DNA from 3 places in the Isoptericola nanjingensis genome. Region 1 is predicted to be linked to each of the others. Evidence: riboswitches for the same ligand, from Rfam matches in the RefSeq annotation. Region 1 holds a riboswitch; each other region holds the start of a gene.
What was found. Region 1 has a riboswitch for thiamine pyrophosphate ahead of ACQP6G_RS09475 (ECF transporter S component). Riboswitches for the same ligand answer to the same signal wherever they lie in the genome.
Positions count from the first base shown of each region.

Region 1 (6,859 bases):
GGCACGCCCCCTTCCTATCGCACGGGACCTGTCCGAGGCCCGTCCGTTCACGGACGTCTCGTCACGCGCGCCGCGTCGTGAGGAGCAGCGCCGGCAGGCTGAGCTCCTCCCCCGCGGTGCGCGCGGCGATCTCGGCGTCCGAGACCACCGTGGCCGACCACGCGGGCCCCTCGAACGCCGCGCGCAGCCGGGCGCCGGTCGTGCCCCAGCCCAGCCCGGCGTCCACGGACATCGCGAGCACGGCGACGAGCGCGTCGGGCCGGCAGATCGCCTCCAGCCCCGCCACGTAGGCCGCGCGCCCGGCGTCGTCCAGGGTGTGCAGCAGCCCCGAGTCGAGGACGGTCCGCGGCCGGAGGTCCAGGCGGTCGAGCCGGCGGGCGTCCGCGACCTCGAAGCGCACCTCGCCCGGCGGGTCGAGGATCGACTCCGCGGCCCGCTCCCGCGCGCGGGAGATCGCGTGCGCCGCGGCGTCCACGCCCACCACCCGGTGGCCCGCCCGAGCGACGGCGAGAGCCAGCACGCCCGTGCCGCACCCGACGTCGAGGACCGGGTCCGCGAGCACCGACCGGCGCACGAGCGCCAGGAGCGCGGGCTGCGGACGGCCGATCTCCCACGGCGGCGGGGCGTCGGCAGCGTACAGGGCGTCGAAATCGTGCACCTGGCGGGCCATGGAGCACCTCCCGCTGCCCATTCTGCGCCCCACGGCTCCTGGGCGGCGCCTCCCGCGCGACCGCTACCCGACGAGGACGGCGAACGGCAACGCCGCGACGAGCGCGCCGCCGGCGAGCACGACGGTGTCGGTGCGGGTCCACGGCGCCGGCTCCGCCCAGGTGCGGTGGTGGGCGGAGGCGAAGCCGCGGGCGTCCATCGCGACGGCCATGGCGGCCGCGTCGCGCAGGGTGGCGGCCAGGACCGCGAACGTCACGGACGCCGCGTGCCGGGCCCGCGAGAGCGGGCCCCGGCCGGGCCCGACGCCGCGCGACCGGCGGGCTCGCGACGCCTGCTCCCACACCGCACCGAGCCGCTCGAACCGCTGCAGCGCCGCGGCGACGCCGACGACGGAGCGCGCCGGCAGGCGCAGCCGCTGGCCGAGCTGGTCGGCCAGCCCGCTCGGGTCGACGAGCGGGGCGAGCGCCACGCCCGGCAGCGCGAGCACCGCGATGCGGGCCCCCGCGACGCCGGCCTCCACCGGGTCGCGGCCGCCGAGCAGCCAGGTGGACCACGCCACCGACGCGATGGCGACGACGACCGCGAGGTACCGGGCCGGCGACCCGGCCCCGCGCGGCAGGAGCAGCAGCCCGAACGCCAGGCAGGCGCCCAGCGCGACGCCGGCGCTCGCGACGTCCCGGACGCCCAGGGAGGCGACCAGCCCGAGCAGCCCGAGCGCCACGAGCACGAGGGCGTTCACGCGCCCCAGCACACCGGTCATGCCGCCACCGCCTGTCGCTCGCGTGCCGGGCCGCCGAGCTGCACCTGGTGCCCGGCGAGGGCGACGAGGTGCGCGTCGTGGGTGCTGGCCGCGACGGTGGCGCCATGCCGGGCGGCGGCGGTGGCCCACCCCGCCACCGCCGCCCAGGTCCCCCGGTCCTGGCCGACGGTCGGCTCGTCCAGCAGCACGAGCCCCGGCCGGTGCGCGAGCGCGGCCGCCAGCGCGAGCCGCCGCTGCTCGCCGCCGGACAGCCGGAACGGGTGCGCGTCGGCGAGATGGTCCAGGCGCAGCAGCGCGAGCACCTCGTCCACGTCCACCCGGACGCCGAGGCGTCGGCCGGTGAGCTCCACCTCGTCCCGCACGCGCAGGGCGAGCAGGCCGTGCTCCGGGTGCTGCGGCACCCAGCCGCACGACCGCGCGAGGTCTCGCGAGCGGGCCGTACGCCCCGGAGCTCCCCGCACCACGCCGGCGGTCGGCCGCAGGTGCCCCGCGAGGGTGGCGACGAGCGTGGACTTCCCCGCCCCCGAGGGCCCCGTGACGGCCGTGAGGAGCCCCGCAGGCAGCCGCGCGGCCACGCCGTCGAGCGCCCGCGTGGTGGTACGGCCGCGCAGGCCGCGCGTCGTCAGGTCGACCTCGAGGGAGTCGACCGAGACCTCCGGCCCGGCGCCGTCCGGCGCGACCAGCGCGGCCGGGACGGGCAGCGGATCGGGCGCCGCCACCCCGGGCAGCCAGACGCCGGCGCGCGTCAGGTCACCGCGCGGGCCGGCCGCGCCGTCGCTCAGCGCGGCGGGCGCGACGTCGTGCGTGACCCGGCCCGCCGGCCCGAGCACCACGACGCGGTCCAGGTGCTCGAGCCACGGCCCGACGTGGTGGTCGACCACCACGAGGGAGGTGCCCGTGCCCTCCAGCGCGCCGACGACGGCGGCGCGGACCTCGGCCGCGGCGGCGGGGTCGAGCATCGCGGTCGGCTCGTCCAGGAGCAGCAGGCCCGGGGCGCTCGCCAGCGCCCCTGCGAGCGCGAGCCGCTGCAGCTCGCCGCCCGAGAGGGCCGAAGTCGGCCTGTCGGGCGGGTACCGCAGCCCGACCCGGTCGAGAGCCTCCCGGGCCCGACGCCAGATCTCGTCCCGCGGCAGGCCGGAGTTCTCGGGGCCGAAGGCGGCGTCCCGGCCGATCCGGGCCGCGACGACCGCGGAGCCCGGGTCCTGCGGCACGAGCCCCACCCCGCCGTCCACGTGGACGGTGCCGGACAGGTCGCCGGGCAGCGGGTCCCCCAGGACCCCCGCGAGGGCGTGCAGCACGGTCGACTTGCCCGCCCCGCTCGGCCCGACCAGGCCGATGCGCTCCCCCGCGCCGACGGTGAGGTCGAGGCCCTCGATCGTCGGGACCCGGCGCCCGGTGGGCCGCCAGCTCAGCCCCCGCACGCGCGCCCGGACGTCGTCGCGCGCCACGCCGTCAGGCCCGGGCGCGATCGGCGGCACGACCGACGCCGCGGTCGGCGAGGTCGCGCCCCGGCCCGAACGCGTCGAGCACGCCGGCCCGCGCGAGGGAGCGCACGAGCGCCGCGCCTCCCAGGCCCGCGAGCAGCGCGCCGGACAGCGCGAAGAGGCCCAGGTACGCCAGCCGGAAGCCCCACGCCCAGTCCGGGTAGTAGGCGAACCACTCGTAGACGGCGCCGCACGCGCCCGCCGCCGCACCCGCCAGGGCCGCGACGGCGGTGCCGAACCGGCGATAGAGGAACAGGGCGAGCACGAGCTCGGCGCCGAACCCCTGGACGACGCCGGAGACGATCGCCGAGAAGCCCCAGCCGGCGCCGAGCAGCGCCTCGACGCTCGCGGCGACGACCTCGGTGAGCAGCGCCGCGCCCGGGCGGCGGACGATGAGGCCGCCCAGCACGCCGCCGAGCAGCCAGCCGCCCCCGAGCAGCCCGGTGGCCGGCGGGAAGGCGACCGCCAGCCCGGCGGAGAGCAGGTGGTAGAGCTGGGTCCAGCCCCAGAAGACGACACCGACGGCCACGCCGAGCATGGCCACGGTGACGAGGTCGACGGTCCGGTACCGCGGGGACGCGCTGCGCAGAGAGATGGGCGCGGACATTCCAGGTAACTCCCTTCGCCGGTGCTAACCGGAGCAGGTTCCAAGGGTCTGCGGCTGTGCCCGCACTCTCAGCGCCCCTTCGACGGCGCTCCCCTGTCATGGGTGTCTTCAGATGTGACGGCCGACGACGCGGCCGCAGGTCCGACCCTAGGCGACGTCGGCGTCCGCGCAAGACCGTCCCGCACCGTGAAACCCCTGGTCACGCAAGAAGGCCCGGAACCATGAGGTTCCGGGCCTTCTCGTCGGGGTGGAGCTGAGGGGACTCGAACCCCTGACCCCCTGCATGCCATGCAGGTGCGCTACCAGCTGCGCCACAGCCCCGAGAACCGACTCTCGCGACCGCGGACGGCCAGGCGATTCGTCTGATTCGGTGTGTTCCTCCGGGCTTGCGCCCCTCGGAACGTCGATATCTTAGGCAGACTTCGGGCCAGGTTCCAAATTCCAGTCCGGTCCCGCCTGCCAGCGGTCCAGGGGGTACCCCGCGCCCACGTTGTGCGCCACGAGGCGCCATGCCGGCACGGCGCCCTCCCCGGCACGGTGCAGGTGCGACCAGTGCACGTTGTGCATGCCCGCCAGCCCGCGCCATGTGGTCGGGTCGAGCCCGAGCAGCGCCGTCACCGCCAGCGAGATGGCGGCCCCGTGCGACACGAGGACGAGCGTCGCGTCGTCGGCCAGGTCCGCGGCGTGCTCGGCCACGGCCTCGGCCATGCGCTGCGCGACCGCCGCCTTCGTCTCGGCCCCCGCCCCCACGGGCTCGGCACCGAGGCGCCAGGCTGCGTACTCCTCGGGCCAGCGCTCCTGCAGCTCGGCGCCCGTGAGGCCCTCCCAGGCGCCGAAGCCGCGCTCGCGCAGGCGCTCGTCCGTCACCAGGGGCTCCCCGCCGAGCGCGTCCGCGTACGCGGACGCCGTCTCGACGGCGCGGCCCAGGTCGGACGACACGATGCGCGTCGCGCGGTGCGACGACGCGAGCGCGGAGCCGCCCTCCGCCGCCTGCCAGCGTCCGACCTCGTCGAGCGGGATGTCGATCTGCCCCTGCAGCCGCAGGGAGGCGTTGTAGGCGGTGCGGGCGTGCCGCAGCAGGACGACGGTGCCGGCCGTCACCGCTCGTCGCCCGCGAGACGGATCGCGCCGTCGCCCCCGCCGTCGCCGTACTCGGCGGCGGCCGCCGCGCCGTCGCCGCCGCGGGCGTCCTCCGGCAGCTCGACCGCCGGGCAGTCCTTCCACAGGCGCTCGAGCGCGTAGTACACGCGGTCCTCGGCGTGCTGCACGTGGACGACGACCTCGCCGAAGTCGAGCAGCACCCATCGCGCCTGCGCCTTGCCCTCGCGGCGGATCGGCTTGGACCCGGCGAGGAACATCGCCTCTTCGACGGCGTCCACGATGGCCGAGACCTGCCGCTCGTTCGTGCCCGAGGCGATGAGGAACACGTCGGTGAGCACCAGCTGGTCGCTCACGTCCAGCGCGATGATCTCCTGCGCCTTGCGGTCCGAGGCGGCCCGAGCGGCGACGATCGCCAGCTCGACGGCGCGGGGGCTGGCGGTCATGCAGCGGCTCCGGGGTGCTCGTACGGGAGGACGACGCTCGCGGGTGCGGCGCCGTCGGTCGTGAAGTCCTGGGCGCCGTTGTCGCCGAGCAGCAGCTTCCAGACCAGGAGCCCCAGCACGAACGCGACGACCACGAGGACGATGTAGTGCAGCCAGGTGTAGGACGCCTCGGGCTCGTCCCAGTCCTCGTCGTCGTCCTCGTCGTCCAGCGGCGCGGCCGAGCGCGCGCGGACGGGCTGCTCCGACGCGACCAGCGCGTCGAACGGGGACGCGGCGGGTCGCTCCGGCGCGGCCGCCGGCAGGGCGGCCCCCGCCGTGGGGCGCGACGGCGGCACGGACGCGGGCCGCTCCGTGGTCGGGCTGGCCCAGGGCAGCGGGGGCGCCGCCGACGTGGGTGCGGCGGTCGGCGCCGGGCTCGGGGCCGCCTGGGCGGGCGGCGCCGACGCCGGGGCCGACGTGGTGCCGAACGGCGAGGAGGTGCCCGTCGTCGCGAACGGGGAACGGCGGGCGGGGCCGTCGGGGCGCGGCGCCACCGTCGCCGGCGGGCTGGCCGCCGGGGCCGCTGGCGCGGCGCTCGACGGGGCGGCCACCGGGGGCAGGCCGTACCCGGTGGCGGAGCCCGCCGGGGCGGCGCCCTGGTCACGGCGGGTCGAGGGGCGCGCGGGCGGCGCGGCCGGGGCGCTGGACGGCGCCGCGGGGCGCACCGGGGGCGTCGGGGCGACGGCGCGGGACATCTCGCCGGTCGGTCGCTGGATCGGGGCCAGCCGACCGGTCTCGTCCAGCCCGCGCACCCCGGCGGAGGTGGACGGCGGCCGCACCATCGGCGCGGGCGCGGGGGCGGGCGCCGGGCTCTGCTCGCGGAGGGAGCGGCGGGACGGCGCCCCGGCCGCCGGCGCGGAGAACCGCGGCGCCGGCGCCGGCCCGGCGGGCGGGGCGAACGGCGACCTCGCCGCGGAGGGCGCGCCGTGCTCGGGCCCGGACGGCGCCGGCGGAACGGCGCTCGCCTGCGCGGCGGCGGCCGCCTGCTCCCGCTCGCGGATCTCGCGGCGGGTCAGCGGGCGGGACGGGTTGTTGTCACTCATCGAGACCTCGATACAGACCGTGCTTGGCGATGTACTGGACCACGCCGTCCGGCACCAGGTACCACACCGGTTGGCCGGCCTGCGCCCTGCGACGGCAGTCGCTCGACGAGATCGCCAGCGCCGGGACCTCCAGCGTCGTGACCCCGTCGTGGGGCAGGCCGTCCACCATGAGCTGGTGCCCCGGCCGCGTGACAGCCACGAAGTGTGCCATCTCCCACAGGAGCGCGGCATCCTTCCAGGTCAGGATCTGCTCGATCGCGTCGGCGCCGCTGATGAAGAACAGGTCGGCGTCGGGGCGTTGCGCGTGCAGGTCCCGCAGCGTGTCGACGGTGTAGGTGAGGCCCGGACGGTCGATGTCGACCCGGCTCACCGTGAACCGGGGGTTCGACGCCGTCGCGATCACCGTCATGAGGTAGCGGTGCTCGGCCGGGGACACCCGCTGGTGCTGCTTGAAGGTCGGCTTGCCCGTGGGCACGAAGACGACCTCGTCGAGGTCGAGCAGCGCCGCCGCCTCGCTGGCGGCGACCAGGTGCCCGTGGTGGATGGGGTCGAAGGTGCCGCCCATCACGCCCAGGCGCGGACGGCGCGGCTGCGACGACGGCTCGTTCACGCTGACCGGACGGGGCCGTCAGTGGTGGCGGTTGGACACGTTGCGGAAGGCGTACGTCACCACGAGCGCGGCGACCAGGCCGCCGAACGCGAGCAGACCCATC
Region 1 covers NZ_JBNOZL010000004.1:284,583-291,441, reverse strand. Annotated here, with positions in the region: gene ACQP6G_RS09495 (MFS transporter) at 1-5, opposite strand, end outside; gene ACQP6G_RS09490 (class I SAM-dependent methyltransferase) at 62-670, opposite strand; gene ACQP6G_RS09485 (CbiQ family ECF transporter T component) at 734-1,429, opposite strand; gene ACQP6G_RS09480 (ATP-binding cassette domain-containing protein) at 1,426-2,907, opposite strand; gene ACQP6G_RS09475 (ECF transporter S component) at 2,882-3,520, opposite strand; TPP riboswitch at 3,514-3,625, opposite strand; tRNA gene ACQP6G_RS09470 (tRNA-Ala) at 3,769-3,841, opposite strand; gene ACQP6G_RS09465 (histidine phosphatase family protein) at 3,932-4,621, opposite strand; gene rsfS (ribosome silencing factor) at 4,618-5,064, opposite strand; gene ACQP6G_RS09455 (hypothetical protein) at 5,061-6,146, opposite strand; gene nadD (nicotinate-nucleotide adenylyltransferase) at 6,139-6,756, opposite strand; gene ACQP6G_RS09445 (hypothetical protein) at 6,775-6,859, opposite strand, start outside.

Region 2 (6,859 bases), on a different contig from region 1:
ACCGGGTCGTTCGCGGCGTCCGCCCGGGAGGCCGGGCCGCTGCTGGCCGGCACGCGACTGGGCGACGCGGTGGCGACGTCGTGAGGATCTCCGCGAAGGCCGACTATGCGGTGCGGGCGGCCGCCGAGCTCGCCGCGTCCGGCGAGGGCCCCGTGCCGGCCGAGGCTCTCGCCCGCGCGCAGCAGGTGCCCCACCGCTTCCTCGAGGCGATCCTGAGCGACCTGCGGCGCGAGGGCATCGTCGCGAGCCGTCGCGGCGCGGGCGGCGGGTACGTGCTGGCCCGTCCGGCCGACAAGGTCACCGTCGCCGACGTCGTGCGCGCCGTGGACGGGCCGCTGGTGTTCGTGCGCGACGCGCGGCCCTCGGACCTGGAGTACACCGGCGCGGCGGCGTCGCTGCTGCACGTGTGGGTGGCGCTGCGCGTGAACGTCCGGGCCGTGCTGGAACAGGTGACCCTGGCGGACCTCGCGGCCGGGACGATCCCCGACGTCGTGCGCCGGCTCACCGAGCATGAATCGGCGTGGATCAACCCGTGAGCCCCGCTCCCGCGGCCTGACCGGCACGGGGCGGTCGGGGCGCGGCACGGCCCGCGCCGACCCCGGAAGGCGCGTCTCAGCATGCAGACAGATTCTTGAGACCGTTGAATCCGATAGAGCCGATCGGGTAACTTCACTGCAGACGCGGCGGACCCGCTGCCGCGCCGAAACGGAGGGAACCCCCGTGCGGACTCTCGTCCTCCTTGCCCTCGTGGGCCTCGGTGCGCAGCTTGTCGACGGCAGCCTGGGCATGGCCTACGGCGTCACCTCGACCACCCTGCTGCTCGCGATCGGTACCAACCCCGCGGCCGCGTCGGCGACCGTCCACCTCGCCGAGGTCGGGACGACGCTGGCGTCCGGTGCGTCGCACTGGCGGTTCGGGAACGTGGACTGGAAGGTCGTCACCAAGATCGGCATCCCCGGTGCGGTCGGCGCGTTCGCAGGCGCGACCTTCCTCTCGTGGCTGTCGACCGAGATCGCCAAGCCGCTGATGTCGATCCTGCTGCTGGGGCTGGGCCTGTACGTGCTGCTGCGCTTCACGCTCCGCGGGCTGCGCACGGACCGCCTCGGGCAGCCGCTCCGGAAGCGGTTCCTCACCCCGCTCGGCCTGGTCGCCGGGTTCATGGACGCCACGGGCGGCGGCGGCTGGGGGCCGGTGGGCACGCCCGCCATCCTCGCGAGCGGCCGCATGGAGCCCCGCAAGGTGATCGGCTCGATCGACACCAGCGAGTTCTTCGTGGCCGTCGCCGCGAGCCTCGGCTTCCTCTTCGGCCTTGGGACCGCGGGCATCAACCCGACCTGGGCCCTGGCGCTGCTCATCGGCGGCCTGATCGCGGCGCCGATCGCGGCGTGGCTCGTCCGCCTGGTGCCGCCGCGCGTCCTCGGCTCCGCCGTCGGCGGGATCATCGTGCTCACCAACGTCCGCACCCTGCTGAGCCTCGACGAGTTCCCGGTGAGCGACGGCGTGCGGGGTCTCGTCCTCGGGCTCATCGCGGTCGGCTGGGCCGCCGCCGTCGCCTACTCGTTCCGCGAGCACCGCAAGGCGGTCGCGGCGGAGCGGGCCGAGGCGGCCGGCGAGCACCCCGAGGCCGCGGCGACGACGGTCGCCTGACGCCTGCCCCCGGCACGGCCGAGGCCACCGACGACACCGCCACCGCACGTCACCCGCCGTGCGGTGGCGGTGTCGCGCCGTCCCGGTACGGTGGTGAAGCCAGGAGAACTGCGCGCCTGACCCAGCTGCACGGCACTGGGGGTGAGCCTCGATGTCCAGCACGACCAACGACACACCGCGCCGCGAGCTCGTCGCCCTCGCGGAGCTGCTGGGTGCGGGGAGCCAGCTGCTCGTCGGCCGGTACCGCGTCGACGTCGCCACGGGGGAGTGGTGGTGGTCGGACGAGGTCTTCCGGATCTTCGGTCGCGAGCCGGGCAAGATCGCGCCGGGACCGGAGGTGCTGCGCGCCCACCTGCATCCCGACGACCGCGAGCGGCTCTCCCGGACGGCGGTGGTCGCGCTCGGCACCGGGCGGCCGTTCTCGGGGGCGCACCGCGTCGTGGACGACCACGGGCGCACCCATACCGTCGTCGTGACCGGACAGGGAAGGCATGGGGCCGACGGCGCGTCGTCGCAGATCGTCGGCTACGTCATCGACGCGAGCCCGGTCGTGCGGGACGCGCTGGAGCGCGAGGCGCACCGGGCCGTGTCCCGAGCGTTCGTCGCGGCCGCGGCCGCCGAGCAGGCCAAGGGAGCCATCATGGCGGTGTGCGGCGTGGACGAGTCGGTCGCCACCGAGGTGCTCGCGGACGCCGGCGCGCAGGTCGGGATCTCCGCCCAGTCGGCGGGCGAACAGGTGATGAAAGGGCTCGCGCGGCCCGTCGGGGACCGCGACGCCGCGCTCACGGCGGCGGAGGTGGTGCGGTCCGCCCCGCCGGCCCAGGACGCGGCGGACCGGCTCAGCCAGGCGCTCGCCACCGTGCGGCCGGTGGACCGGCCGCACGGGCACGACGCGCAGCTCGCCCGCCGGCGTCCGCGCGCGAGCCACTGACCCGCAGGGCGGGCCCGTCAGGAGCGGGGGATCAGCGGCCGGGGACGAACCGGGCCGCCGCGCGCACGGCGCCCTTGCGGGCGAGGCGCTTCGCGAGCACCGCGACCCCGCCCGAGACCGCCGCGAAGGTGACGGCCTGGATGATCGAGATCTCGTCGTCGTCCACGTTGGTGGGCGCCACGCTGCCCGTCGTCTTCTCCCAGACCACCCCGATCAGCTTCTGCGCGACCCATCCGGCGGCGATCGTCAGCACCACCGTGCCGACCTTCACGCCCAGCGGCTGCTCGGTGTCCGTCACGTGCTCTCCCTCGGTAGGTCCCGGCGCGGCCGCGGCACGACCGCGCGTCGTCTCGCGTGCGTCCGCGGCCGCCGGACGGCGTCACGGCACGTCAGGCACGTCACACCCCGAGGCCGAGGACTGCACCACGGTAGCGCGGCGTCGGCGGGTAGGCTCGTGGTGATACGACAGGGGAGCGCCCACCGGCGCTGAGAGTGCGGACCGCCGCAGACCCTCGAACCTGACCCGGTTAGCACCGGTGGAGGAAGTCGGGAATCTCGTTCCCTGCGGACGGCCGCACCACGACGGTGCCGGGTGCCCGCAGGACCCCCTTCTCGCACCTTGAGGAGGACAGCATGAAGCTCACGACCACGGCCCGGACCACGGCCGCCACCGCGGGCGTCGTCGCCCTGCTGCCGCTGCTGGCGGCGTGCGGCGGGACGCCCACGGACGACGCGAGCGGCGCGGCGTCGAGCACGGTCACGCTCGTCACCCACGACTCGTTCGCCGTCTCCGACGACGTCCTGGCCGCGTTCGAGAAGGAGTCCGGTCTCACCGTCGAGCAGGTGGCCCCGGGCGACGCGGGCACGCTGGTGAACCAGCTCGTGCTCACCAAGGACGCGCCGCTGGGCGACGTCGTCTTCGGCGTGGACAACACGTACGCGTCGCGGGCCGTCGACGCCGGGGTCTTCGAGGAGTACCAGCCGGCCGACCTCGCCCCGGAGGTCGCGGCCTACGCGCCCGACGACCTGGCGGGCACGCTGACGCCGGTCGACGTGGGCGACGTGTGCATGAACCTTGACGACGGCTGGTTCGAGAAGCACGGCGTCACGCCCCCGACGACGCTCGAGGACCTCGCGAAGCCGGAGTACGCGGACCTCACCGTCGTGACCAATCCGGCGACGTCGTCCCCCGGCCTCGCGTTCCTGCTCGCGACGATCGGCGCGTTCGGCGCGGACGGCTGGGAGGCCTACTGGGCCGACCTGCGCGACAACGGCCTCAAGGTGGCCGAGAGCTGGGAGGACGCGTACTACGTGGACTTCTCCGGCGCCGGCGAGGGCGGGCAGCGCCCGATCGCGCTGTCGTACGCGACGTCGCCCGCGTTCACCGTGAGCGACGACGGGAAGACCTCCGCCACGAGCGCGATGCTCGACACCTGCTTCCGGCAGGTCGAGTACGCGGGCGTGCTGGCGGGCGCCGAGAACCCCGAGGGCGCCGAGAAGCTCGTGGACTTCCTGACGAGCGCCGAGTTCCAGGCCGACGTGCCCGGCCAGATGTACATGTACCCCGCGGACCCGGGCGTGGAGCTGCCCGCCGACTGGCAGCAGTTCGCGCCCCTGGCCGACGAGCCGTTCGAGGTGGCGCCCGCCGACGTCGCCGCGCACCGCGACGAGTGGATCGAGCAGTGGACGGCGACGGTCGTCGGCTGACGCGCCCCGTGCCCCGCGTCCCGCGCGCCACCGCCCGCCCGGCAGCCCGGGCGGCGCGGTGGCGCGCCGCCCGGCGGGGTGCAGACCGATGGGGCGCGTGGCTCGGCTGGGGCGCGGCCGTCGCGCTCCCGCTGGGCTTCCTCGCGGTCTTCTTCGCGTGGCCGGTGGTGTCGCTCGTCCTGCAGGGGTTCTTCACCGAGACCGCGGCGGGGCGGGAGCTCGACCTGTCCGGCTTCGCAGAGGTGCTGTCCCAGGAGCGCACGTGGCGGATCGTCGGGCAGACGCTCGCCCAGGCGATCACGGGCACGGCGCTGTCGGTGCTGCTCGGCCTGCCCGGCGCGTACGTGCTGTACCGGTGCCGGTTCCCGGGGCGCACCCTCGTGCGCGGCCTGGTGACCGTGCCGTTCGTGCTGCCGAGCGTCGTCGTCGGCGTCGCGTTCCGCGCGCTCTTCGCCCCCGGCGGGCCGCTCGGCTGGGCGCACCTGGAGGAGAGCTTCGCGGGCATCGTGCTCGCCCTGGTCTTCTTCAACTACGCGGTCGTGGTGCGCACCGTCGGCGGCATGTGGGAGCGGCTCGACCCGCGCGCCGAGCAGGCCGCCCGCGCGCTCGGCGCCACGCCGTGGCGCGCGTTCCGCACCGTGACGCTGCCCGCGCTCGGCCCGGCGATCGCGTCGGCCGCCGCGGTCGTCTTCCTGTTCTGCGCGACGGCGTTCGGCGTCGTCCTCGTCCTCGGCGGCCTGCGCTACGGCACGATCGAGACGGAGATCTGGACGCGCACCACCCAGTTCCTCGACCTGCGCTCGGCGGCGGTGCTGTCGGTGCTGCAGCTCGTCGTGGTGGCCGGCGCGCTGCTGGTCAGCTCCCGCGCCCGGGCGCGCCGGGAGCGGGCCCTGCACCTCACGAGCGACAGCGTGTCCGCGCACCGGCTGCGGCTGCGCACCGGTGCCGACGGCACGGACGTCGTGCCGGCGCTCGTCACCCTCGTCGTGGTCGCCGGGCTGCTCGTGCTGCCCATGGCGGGGCTCGTCACGCGGTCGCTGCGGGCTCCCGACGGTTCCTGGGGCCTCGACAACTACGTGGCCCTCGGCACCACCGGCGGGCCCAACGCCCTGACCGTCACGGTCTGGGAGGCACTGGGCAACTCGCTGCGCACCGCGGCGTGGGCCGCGCTGATCGCCGTCGTCGTGGGCGGCCTCGTGGCGCTCGTCGTGTCGCGTCGCCCGCGGCGGGCGGGTCTGCGGAGCGCCGTCGGGGTGCTCGACGCCGCGTTCATGCTGCCCCTGGGCGTCTCCGCCGTGACGGTGGGCTTCGGCTTCCTCATCACGCTGGACAAGCCGTTCGGGCTCGACGTCGACCTGCGCACCTCCGGCGCGCTCGTCCCGATCGCGCAGGCCGTCGTCGCCATCCCGCTCGTCGTGCGCACGATGCTGCCGGTGCTGCGCGCCATCGACCCGCGGCTGCGCGAGGCGGCCGCCACGCTGGGCGCGGCGCCGGGGCGGGTGCTGCGGACCGTCGACGGCCCGCTGGGCGCGCGGTCGCTGGGGCTGGCGATCGGGTTCGCGTTCGCGGTCTCGCTCGGAGAGTTCGGTGCGACGTCGTTCCTCGCCCGCCCCGACACGGCCACGCTGCCTGTGGTGATCTACCGGCTGATCGGGCGGCCCGGGGCCGAGAACTACGGGATGGCGCTCGCGGCGTCCGTGGTGCTGGCCGTGCTCACCGCGACCGTCATGATGGTGGCCGAGCGCCTGCGCGGCGACCGGCCGGGAGGGGAGTTCTGATGGAGCAGGGCCAGACGACGGGGCTCGTCGTGCGCGACGCCGTGGTGCGGTACGGCGCCACGCGCCGCCGACCGGGGGCGGTCGCGGTGGACGGCGTCTCGCTCGACGTCGCGGCAGGCGAGATCGTCGCGCTGCTCGGGCCGAGCGGCTGCGGCAAGTCGTCGCTGCTGCGCGCCGTCGCCGGGCTGGAGCCGCTCGCGGGCGGCACCGTGGCGTTCGACGGCGCGGACCTCGCGGGCGTGCCCGTGCACCGGCGGAACTTCGGCCTGCTCTTCCAGGACGGCCAGCTCTTCCCGCACCGGGACGTCGGCCGCAACGTGGCCTACGGGCTCGAGACCCTGGGCGTGCCGCGTGCCGAGCGGGCCGCGCGGGTCGCCGAGCTGCTCGCCGACGTCGGGCTCGCGGGCTACGAACGCCGGTCCGTCGCGACGCTGTCGGGCGGGGAGAAGCAGCGCGTGGCGCTCGCCCGGGCCCTCGCGCCCCGCCCGCGGCTGCTGCTGCTCGACGAGCCGCTGTCCGCCCTCGACCGCCGCCTGCGCGAGCGGCTCGCCGTCGACGTCCGCGACACCCTCCAGGCCACCGGCACCACCGCCGTCTTCGTCACGCACGACCACGACGAGGCCTTCACCGTCGCCGACCGCGTCGCCGTCATGGACGCCGGGCAGCTGCTCCAGGTGGACGCCCCCGACGTGCTGCTGCGCGCGCCCGCGAGTCCGCGCGTCGCGGAGTTCCTGGGGCTGTCCGCGGACGGCGACGTGCCGGTGCCCGGCCGCCCCGAGGAGCCCGTGCGGGGCTG
Region 2 covers NZ_JBNOZL010000009.1:1,283-8,141, forward strand. Annotated here, with positions in the region: gene ACQP6G_RS17885 (AGE family epimerase/isomerase) at 1-84, shown strand, start outside; gene ACQP6G_RS17890 (RrF2 family transcriptional regulator) at 81-536, shown strand; gene ACQP6G_RS17895 (sulfite exporter TauE/SafE family protein) at 721-1,647, shown strand; gene ACQP6G_RS17900 (PAS domain-containing protein) at 1,799-2,578, shown strand; gene ACQP6G_RS17905 (DUF4235 domain-containing protein) at 2,610-2,876, opposite strand; TPP riboswitch at 3,036-3,140, shown strand; gene ACQP6G_RS17910 (thiamine ABC transporter substrate-binding protein) at 3,212-4,285, shown strand; gene ACQP6G_RS17915 (ABC transporter permease) at 4,261-6,063, shown strand; gene ACQP6G_RS17920 (ABC transporter ATP-binding protein) at 6,063-6,859, shown strand, end outside.
Region 2: it holds a riboswitch for thiamine pyrophosphate, as region 1 does, so the genes downstream of both, ACQP6G_RS17910 (thiamine ABC transporter substrate-binding protein) here and ACQP6G_RS09475 (ECF transporter S component) in region 1, are expected to answer to the same signal.

Region 3 (6,859 bases), on a different contig from region 1:
GGTTCGGGGTCTCCATCACCTCGAAGAAGCGGTCGACGGCGGTGCGCGCGTTGAGCGTCATCGACAGGGTCATCCCGAGGTCGACCACGGGGCCGTTGATCACGGCCGTCGTCAGGAAGAAGGCGACGAGGCCGCCGACGGTGATCTGCCCCTGGGCGGCGAGCACCGTGCCGAGCACGAGGCAGACGGCCAGCGTGACCTCGGGGATGAGCTGCAGCGACGTGGTGACGGTGGCCTGGTTCCCCGCCTTGCGGATCTCCGTGCGACGCAGCTCCTCCGCCTGGTCGGTGAACGAGTCGAGGGCGTCGCGCCCGCGGCCGAACGCCTTGAGCACGCGGATGCCGTGCACGGACTCCTCGACCGTGGTGGCGAGGTCGCCCGACTGGTCCTGCGACAGGCGTGCGATGACGCGGTACCGCCGCGAGAAGCGGAACGCGATGACCGTCACCGGGATCGCGCCCGCGAGGTACACGAGGCCGAGCCAGCCGGCGGTGGCCAGCAGGATGCCCACGCCGACCACGATCGTCACGATGCTGACGACGAGCTGCAGGACGCCGAAGACCAGCCAGCGGCGCAGCAGGCCGAGGTCGCCCATGATCCGGCTCAGCAGCTGCCCGCCGGGCCACCGGTCGTGGAACGCGACGGGCAGGTCCTGCAGGTGGCGGAACAGCGCCATCCGCAGCTCTGCCTCGACCCGCGTGCCGGGGTACATCACGAGGTTGCGGCGCAGCAGGACGAACCCGGCCTCCGCGATCCCCAGCACGAGCACGAGGAGCACCGGCACCACGAGGGCGCCGAGGTCGTGGGCGGCGGCGCCCTCCGCGAGGGGGCCCTCGACGAGGGCCTGCAGCACGCGGGGGATCGCCAGCGCGGCGAGGCTCGCGCCGAGCGCCGAGAAGAGGCCGCCGACCATGCGCGGCAACGCGGGCCGGACGTATGGGTAGAGCCGGCGCACGGACGCGAACGTGGAGAGCTCGGAGCCCGCGGGGGCGACGGCCGCCGCGGGGACGACGGCGGCCGCGGGGGCGGCGCCCGGCCGGCCGGGCGGGCCCTCGGCGCGACCCGGCGGTGTGCCGGGCGCGGCGGGACGGCGGGGAGCGGAGGAGGCGGGGCTCCTCCTGGGACTTTCGGAGGGATCGGCGCGGCGTGCGCCTCGGCTGCGGCTGCGCGAAGTGCGCTTCGTGTCGGGCATCACATCCATTCTGTCACTCGCCTCCGACACGCTTGCCCCGATCACGCGGTGGGTCCCAGAACCGGGACACCGCTTACCGCCGCGTGATCCCGCCGTCCGGCAGGACGGCGGGGCCCGCGACCGGCCCCACGACGGGGCCGGCGAGGCTGCGGTCAGCCCACCGCGACGCGGTCGGCGGGGCGCCCGTCGACGTCCTCGGCCGCGCCTTCCGTGCCCGCTGTGCCGGGGAGGCCCGTCTGGTCGAAGAACGCCAGCTCGTGCTCGCACGCCGCGCGGAACGCCGCCGCCATCCGGTCCCGGGTGGACGCGTCGGACGCCGCGGCGGCGCGGCGCAGGATCGCGACGGCCTCCCGCGTCGCGCCCGCGAACGCGTCGTCCGCGTAGGTGCCCAGCCACGCCGCGTACGGGTGGCCCGCGTGGTTGCGGGCGGCCAGCCGCTCCCCCACGTCCTGGTAGATCCAGTAGCAGGGCAGGACGGCGGCCACGAGGGTCGCGTAGTCGTCGCCGGCCGCGCGCAGGTGGTCGAGGTAGGCGGCCGTCGTGGCGCTGGCGGGCACGTCCTGCGGCTCCCCGCCCAGCCAGCGCGTGTGGAGGTCGAGCTCCGTCACCAGGGCGCCGTGCGCGCCACCGGCCCAGAACGCCTGCTCGGCCCGCGTGGGCGCGAGCTCGCTCGCCCGCGCGAGGCAGCGCGCGTAGTCGCGCAGGTAGAGCGCGTCCTGCTCCAGATAGGTGCGGAAGTGGTCGGGGTCGAGGGTCCCGTCGCCCAGCGACCGGACGAACGCCAGGTCGTCGATCGCGGCACGCACGTCCGCGGCGTCGTCCCACCACCGGGCGACGACGTCCTCCGCGCCCGCACCGGCCGCACGGGCCGCACGGGACGGCGCCTGGGGTTCCGCGCCGCCCGCGCGCAGCCCCACCAGGTGGTCGACGGGGCCGTTCCCGCCGCCGACGCGCAGGGCCTCCCCCGCCCGGATCGCCCTGGTCAGCCAGGCCTTCGTGCCGCGCAGCGCCTCCGCCCAGTCGCCCGTGCGCGCGTACCGGGCGGCCAGCCCGCTGGACAGCGAGCAGCCGGTGCCGTGGGTGGAGGTGCTGGTCAGGCGCGGGCCGGGGAGCTCCACGAGCACGCCCTGCGGGCCGACGAGGGCGTCCGGGGCGCCCTCCTCCCTCGCGTCCGGACGCGCGAGCAGGTGGCCGCCCTTCGCCACCACCAGGACCCCGTGCCGGGCGGCCAGCCGTCGCGCCTGCTCGAGGGCGGCGGGCCAGTCCGCGGCGGGGGGCTCCTGCGCGAGGACCGCGAGCTCGGGCAGGTTCGGCGTCACGACGTCCACCCGGCCGAGCAGGTCCCGCACGGCGTCCTCGGCCGCCGGGTCGAGCAGCCGGTCCCCGCTGGTCGCCACCATGACCGGGTCCAGGACGACGGCGGGGCGCGCGGTCGTGCCCGACCGGTCGGACGTGGCGTGCGACAGCGCGTCGAGCCACGCGGCCACCGCCCGGGCCACCGGGGCCGAGGCGAGCATCCCGATCTTCACGGCGTCGACGGTCACGTCGTCGGTGACGGCGTCGAGCTGCGCGGCGAGGAACGCGGCGGGCGGCAGGTGCACGTCGCGCACGCCGCGGGTGTTCTGCACGGTCAGAGCCGTGACGGCGGCCATCCCGTAGCCGCCCGCGGCCGCGATCGACTTGAGGTCGGCCTGGACGCCCGCGCCCCCGGACGGGTCGGACCCGGCGACCGCCAGGACGCGGGGCCGGCTGCCCGTCCGGAGCGCCCTCGTCGGCGACGAGACGGGAGCGGGGGCGGCGTGAGCAGGGGTGGTGCTGCCGGCGCGGCCGGCGGAGCTGTCTTCAGGTGCGCGCGCACTCATGTCGACATCCCTTCGCTAGTACGAGCTAGATCAGGTTCGACGGGTGTGTTCTCAGCGCCCGCCGGCCGGCCGTGACGAAGTCGCGGCGATGACCGGTCGGGACGCACCCCGTGTCGTGGCGCCCACCGTAGCCCAGGTCGGCACCGGCGGGTCCGGCGTCCCGCGCGGGTGCGTCGTTCCTGGCTCCGCCGTCGTCCGGGCGGCCGCCCGGGGCGAAACTGCAGGTCCCGGCCGACGCCGCGGTAGGGTGCGGGGGTGCCCGTGGTCGTCCGTCGTGTGCGCGAGCTCCTCGTCGCCGGCACGACGCTCAGCATCGCGGCCGCCGCCCACCTGCTGGCCGGCGGCGCGCTCCCCGGGGCACCCCTCGCCTGGCTCGTCGTCGCGGCGCTCACGGCGCCGCTCGCGGTGTGGACCGCGCGCCGCAGGCTGACCCTCCAGCGCCTCCTGCCGGCGATGGTCGCGCTGCAGCTCGTCCAGCACACGACGTTGTCCGTGCTCGGCGCGGCGGGCACGGGCGCTCCCTCGGCACCGCTCCCGACCCCGGGCACCACCCTGGACGGGCACGCGCTCCACGCCATGGGCCCGGGCTCCCTCGCGCCCGCGACGGGCGGCGGGCTGCTGCATCACGCGGGCGACGCCGGGACGACGTCCTGGATGCTCGCCGCGCACGCCGCCGCGGTGCTGCTCACCGCCCTGCTGCTCGCGGCGGGCGACCGGGCGGCCCTCACCGTCGTCGGGCACCTGCGGCACGTCGCGCTCCTCGTGCAGGAGCCGCCGGTGCTGCCGGTGGTCCGCGAGCCCGCCGTCGTCGTCGGGCGCACCTGGCGCCCCCACCCGGCCCGCGTCCGCCGGCGCACGCCCCCACGAGGACCCCCGCTGCTCCCGGGCGCCCTCGCGCGCGCCGCCTGACCCTGCCCTGGTCCGTCGTCGGACGGGGGCGGGTCCCTCGCCGTCCCACGACCGCCTGACACACCTGACAGCCAGGAGCAGAAGAACCCATGTCCAGGACCACCCCTGTCATCACCCGTGCCCTCCGCCCGCGCCGCCTCGTCGGCGCGGCCGCGCTCGCCCTCCCCGCCCTCGTGCTCGGCGCGACCGCCGCGTCCGCGCACGTGACCGTGACCCCCGACGCGGCCGAGGCCGGGTCGTACGCCACCCTCACCTTCAAGGTCCCGAACGAGTCCGCCGAAGCGTCGACCACCGCGGTGCAGGTCGACCTGCCCACCGACACCCCCTTCACCAGCGTGTCCGTCGAGCCCGTGCCGGGCTGGACCGCGAAGGTCACCCAGGCGCCCCTGCCCGAGCCCGTCGAGGTGCACGGCACCACCGTCACCGAGGCGCCGGCGAGCATCGAGTGGACCGCCGACGACGCCGACGCCGGCATCGCGCCGGGCGAGTTCCTCCGGTTCACCGTGTCGGCCGGCGCGGTCCCGGACGGCGTGGAGGAGATCGTCCTCCCCGCCACCCAGACCTACTCCGACGGCGAGGTCGTCGCCTGGGACCAGGAGGCGTCCGGCGACGCCGAGCCCGAGCTCCCGGCCCCCGTCCTGCAGGTCGTCCCGGCCGCCGAGGACGGCGGCCACGGCGCGGCGTCGGCGGCCGGTGCCGGCGACGCCGCCACGGACGCGCACACCGACGCGGCGGCCGAGGACGGCGGCTCCGGCACCCTCCCGCTCGCGCTCGGCGCCGCGGGCCTCGGGCTCGGGCTGGTCGGCGCCGTCACCGGCGTGACCGCCCTCGCCCGGACGCGCGCACGGGCCACCGACACGGACGGCACGGACGGCACGGAGCAGCGATGAGCGCGCCGGACGGCCGCCCCGCCGCGCGACGCGCCCTCGCCGCGGCCGGGTCCTTCGCGCTCGCCCTGGGCCTCGGCGCGGCCGGCGTCGTCGGCGCGGCGGGGCCCGCGAGCGCCCACAACGTCGTCGTCGGGACCTCGCCCGCCTCGGGGACGACCGTGACCGAGCCACCGGAGTCCGTCGACGTGACGTTCGACGACGTGGTGCTCGACCTGTCCGCCGAGGGCTCCAGCACGGTGATCACCGTGACGGACGCCGACGGCACGGACCACGCGACGGGGTGCCCCACGACGCAGGACCGCACCGTGTCCGTCCCCGTCGCGCTGGGCGAGGGCGGCGAGTACACGGTCGACTGGCGGATCGTGTCGGCCGACGGGCACCCCACCAGCGGCGAGTACTCGTTCACCTACGAGCCGCCCGCCGGGACCGAGGCGGCCCCCGCGGCGGACGCGACGCCGTGCGCCCCGGCCGGGGGCGCGGACGAGGCGTCCGACGGTGCCGCGGAGGGCGCGTCGGCCGCCGCGGACGCCGGGGGCGGCGACGCCTCCGAGCTGGTCGTGGTGCTCGGCATCGCAGGCGGCGTCGTCGTGCTCGCCGGCGCGGCGGTGCTGGTGGCGCTGCGGCTCGCCCGACGTCGCGGCTGACGCGCCGCACCCCGCGACCTGTCAGGGCCAGGGCCGGAATGACCGCCGCGCCCTGGCCCTGACGGGTCGCCGTCGTGATGCTCCCGGGCGTCCGCGTCGTCGTCGGGTCGTCGTCGGTCGTCCCCGGACCCCGCCGGAGCCGCCTACGATGCCGAGCATGGATGCGGGGCAGATCGTCGGGATCGTGACGGGCCTGGTCGTGGTGGTCGTGCTGGTCACGGCGGTGGTCTTCTGGGCGGCACGACGCCGCAGGGCGGCGCGCGGGCGGGCAGAGGACCTCGAGGCGGAGCTGCAGCGCCTCGGCCTGGAGGCGGGCTCCGCCCTGGTGCGCGCGGACGAGCGGGCCCGCCTCGCGGAGGACGAGCTCGCCTTCGCCCAGGCGGAGCTCGGCGACCGGGAGACGCGCGAGCTCGCGCCCACGCTGCGGCGGGCACGCGAGCGCCTCTCCGAGGCGTTCCACCACAACCAGCTCCTGCACGACCACGTCCCGGACACCGACCAGCAGCGCCGGGAGTGGTCGGCGCGGATCGTCGACCTGTGCCGGTCGGCCGACGCGTCCTTGGACGAGCTCGACCGCGGGCTCGCCGCCCTGCGGCAGACGGTCCGCTCGACCCCCGACGCCGTCGACCGGGTCGACGCCGAGCTGGCCCGGGTGCGCGAGGCCGTACCCGCGGCACGCGCCGACCTCGAGCGGCTGCGCGAGCAGTACGCCGAGCGGGCCCTGCTGCCCGTCGCGGACAACCCCGAGCAGGCGGAGCGCCTGCTCGAGTTCGCGGGTCGCAGCACGGCGGCGGCCCGCAAGCGCCTCACGACCCAGCAGGTCGCGGAGGCCGGTGCCGCGGCCCGCGCGGCGGAGGAGGCCGTGCGCCGCGCCGAGGGGCTGCTGCGCGCCGTCGACGACTACGAGGCCGAGGCGCTGCGCGCGGAGGCGGCGCTCGGCGCGATCGTGGCGGAGTCCCGTGCCGAGCTCGCCGTGGCGCGCGCGCTCCCGGCGGCCCAGCGGGCGGGGCGCATCGACGGCGCCGTCACCGCGCTCGAGGACGCCCTCTCGGCGCTGCCCGCCCCGGGCGACCCGGGCGACCCGGTGGGCTCCCTCACCCGCGTCCGGGAGGCCAACACCGCCCTCGACGACGCCGTGGCCGAGCGGGCGGAGCGCGACGAGCGCGCGCGCCGGGCGGCGTCGCGGCTCGGGCCCGCGCTCGACGACGCCGAGCGCCAGCTCGCGGCGGCGCGGTCCGTCGTCGACGACTACCGCGCCCCCGTGGGCCCCGACGCCCGCACGCGCCTGGCCGAGGCCGAGCGCGAGGTGGCGCAGGCCCGCGCCGCGGAGGACCCCGAGCGCGGGGTGGCCGCCGCCCGCCG
Region 3 covers NZ_JBNOZL010000003.1:258,719-265,577, reverse strand. Annotated here, with positions in the region: gene ACQP6G_RS06705 (ABC transporter ATP-binding protein) at 1-1,192, opposite strand, end outside; gene ACQP6G_RS06700 (bifunctional hydroxymethylpyrimidine kinase/phosphomethylpyrimidine kinase) at 1,345-3,054, opposite strand; TPP riboswitch at 3,045-3,175, opposite strand; gene ACQP6G_RS06695 (hypothetical protein) at 3,310-3,963, shown strand; gene ACQP6G_RS06690 (YcnI family copper-binding membrane protein) at 4,053-4,853, shown strand; gene ACQP6G_RS06685 (copper resistance CopC family protein) at 4,850-5,497, shown strand; gene ACQP6G_RS06680 (coiled-coil domain-containing protein) at 5,655-6,859, shown strand, end outside.
Region 3: it holds a riboswitch for thiamine pyrophosphate, as region 1 does, so the genes downstream of both, ACQP6G_RS06700 (bifunctional hydroxymethylpyrimidine kinase/phosphomethylpyrimidine kinase) here and ACQP6G_RS09475 (ECF transporter S component) in region 1, are expected to answer to the same signal.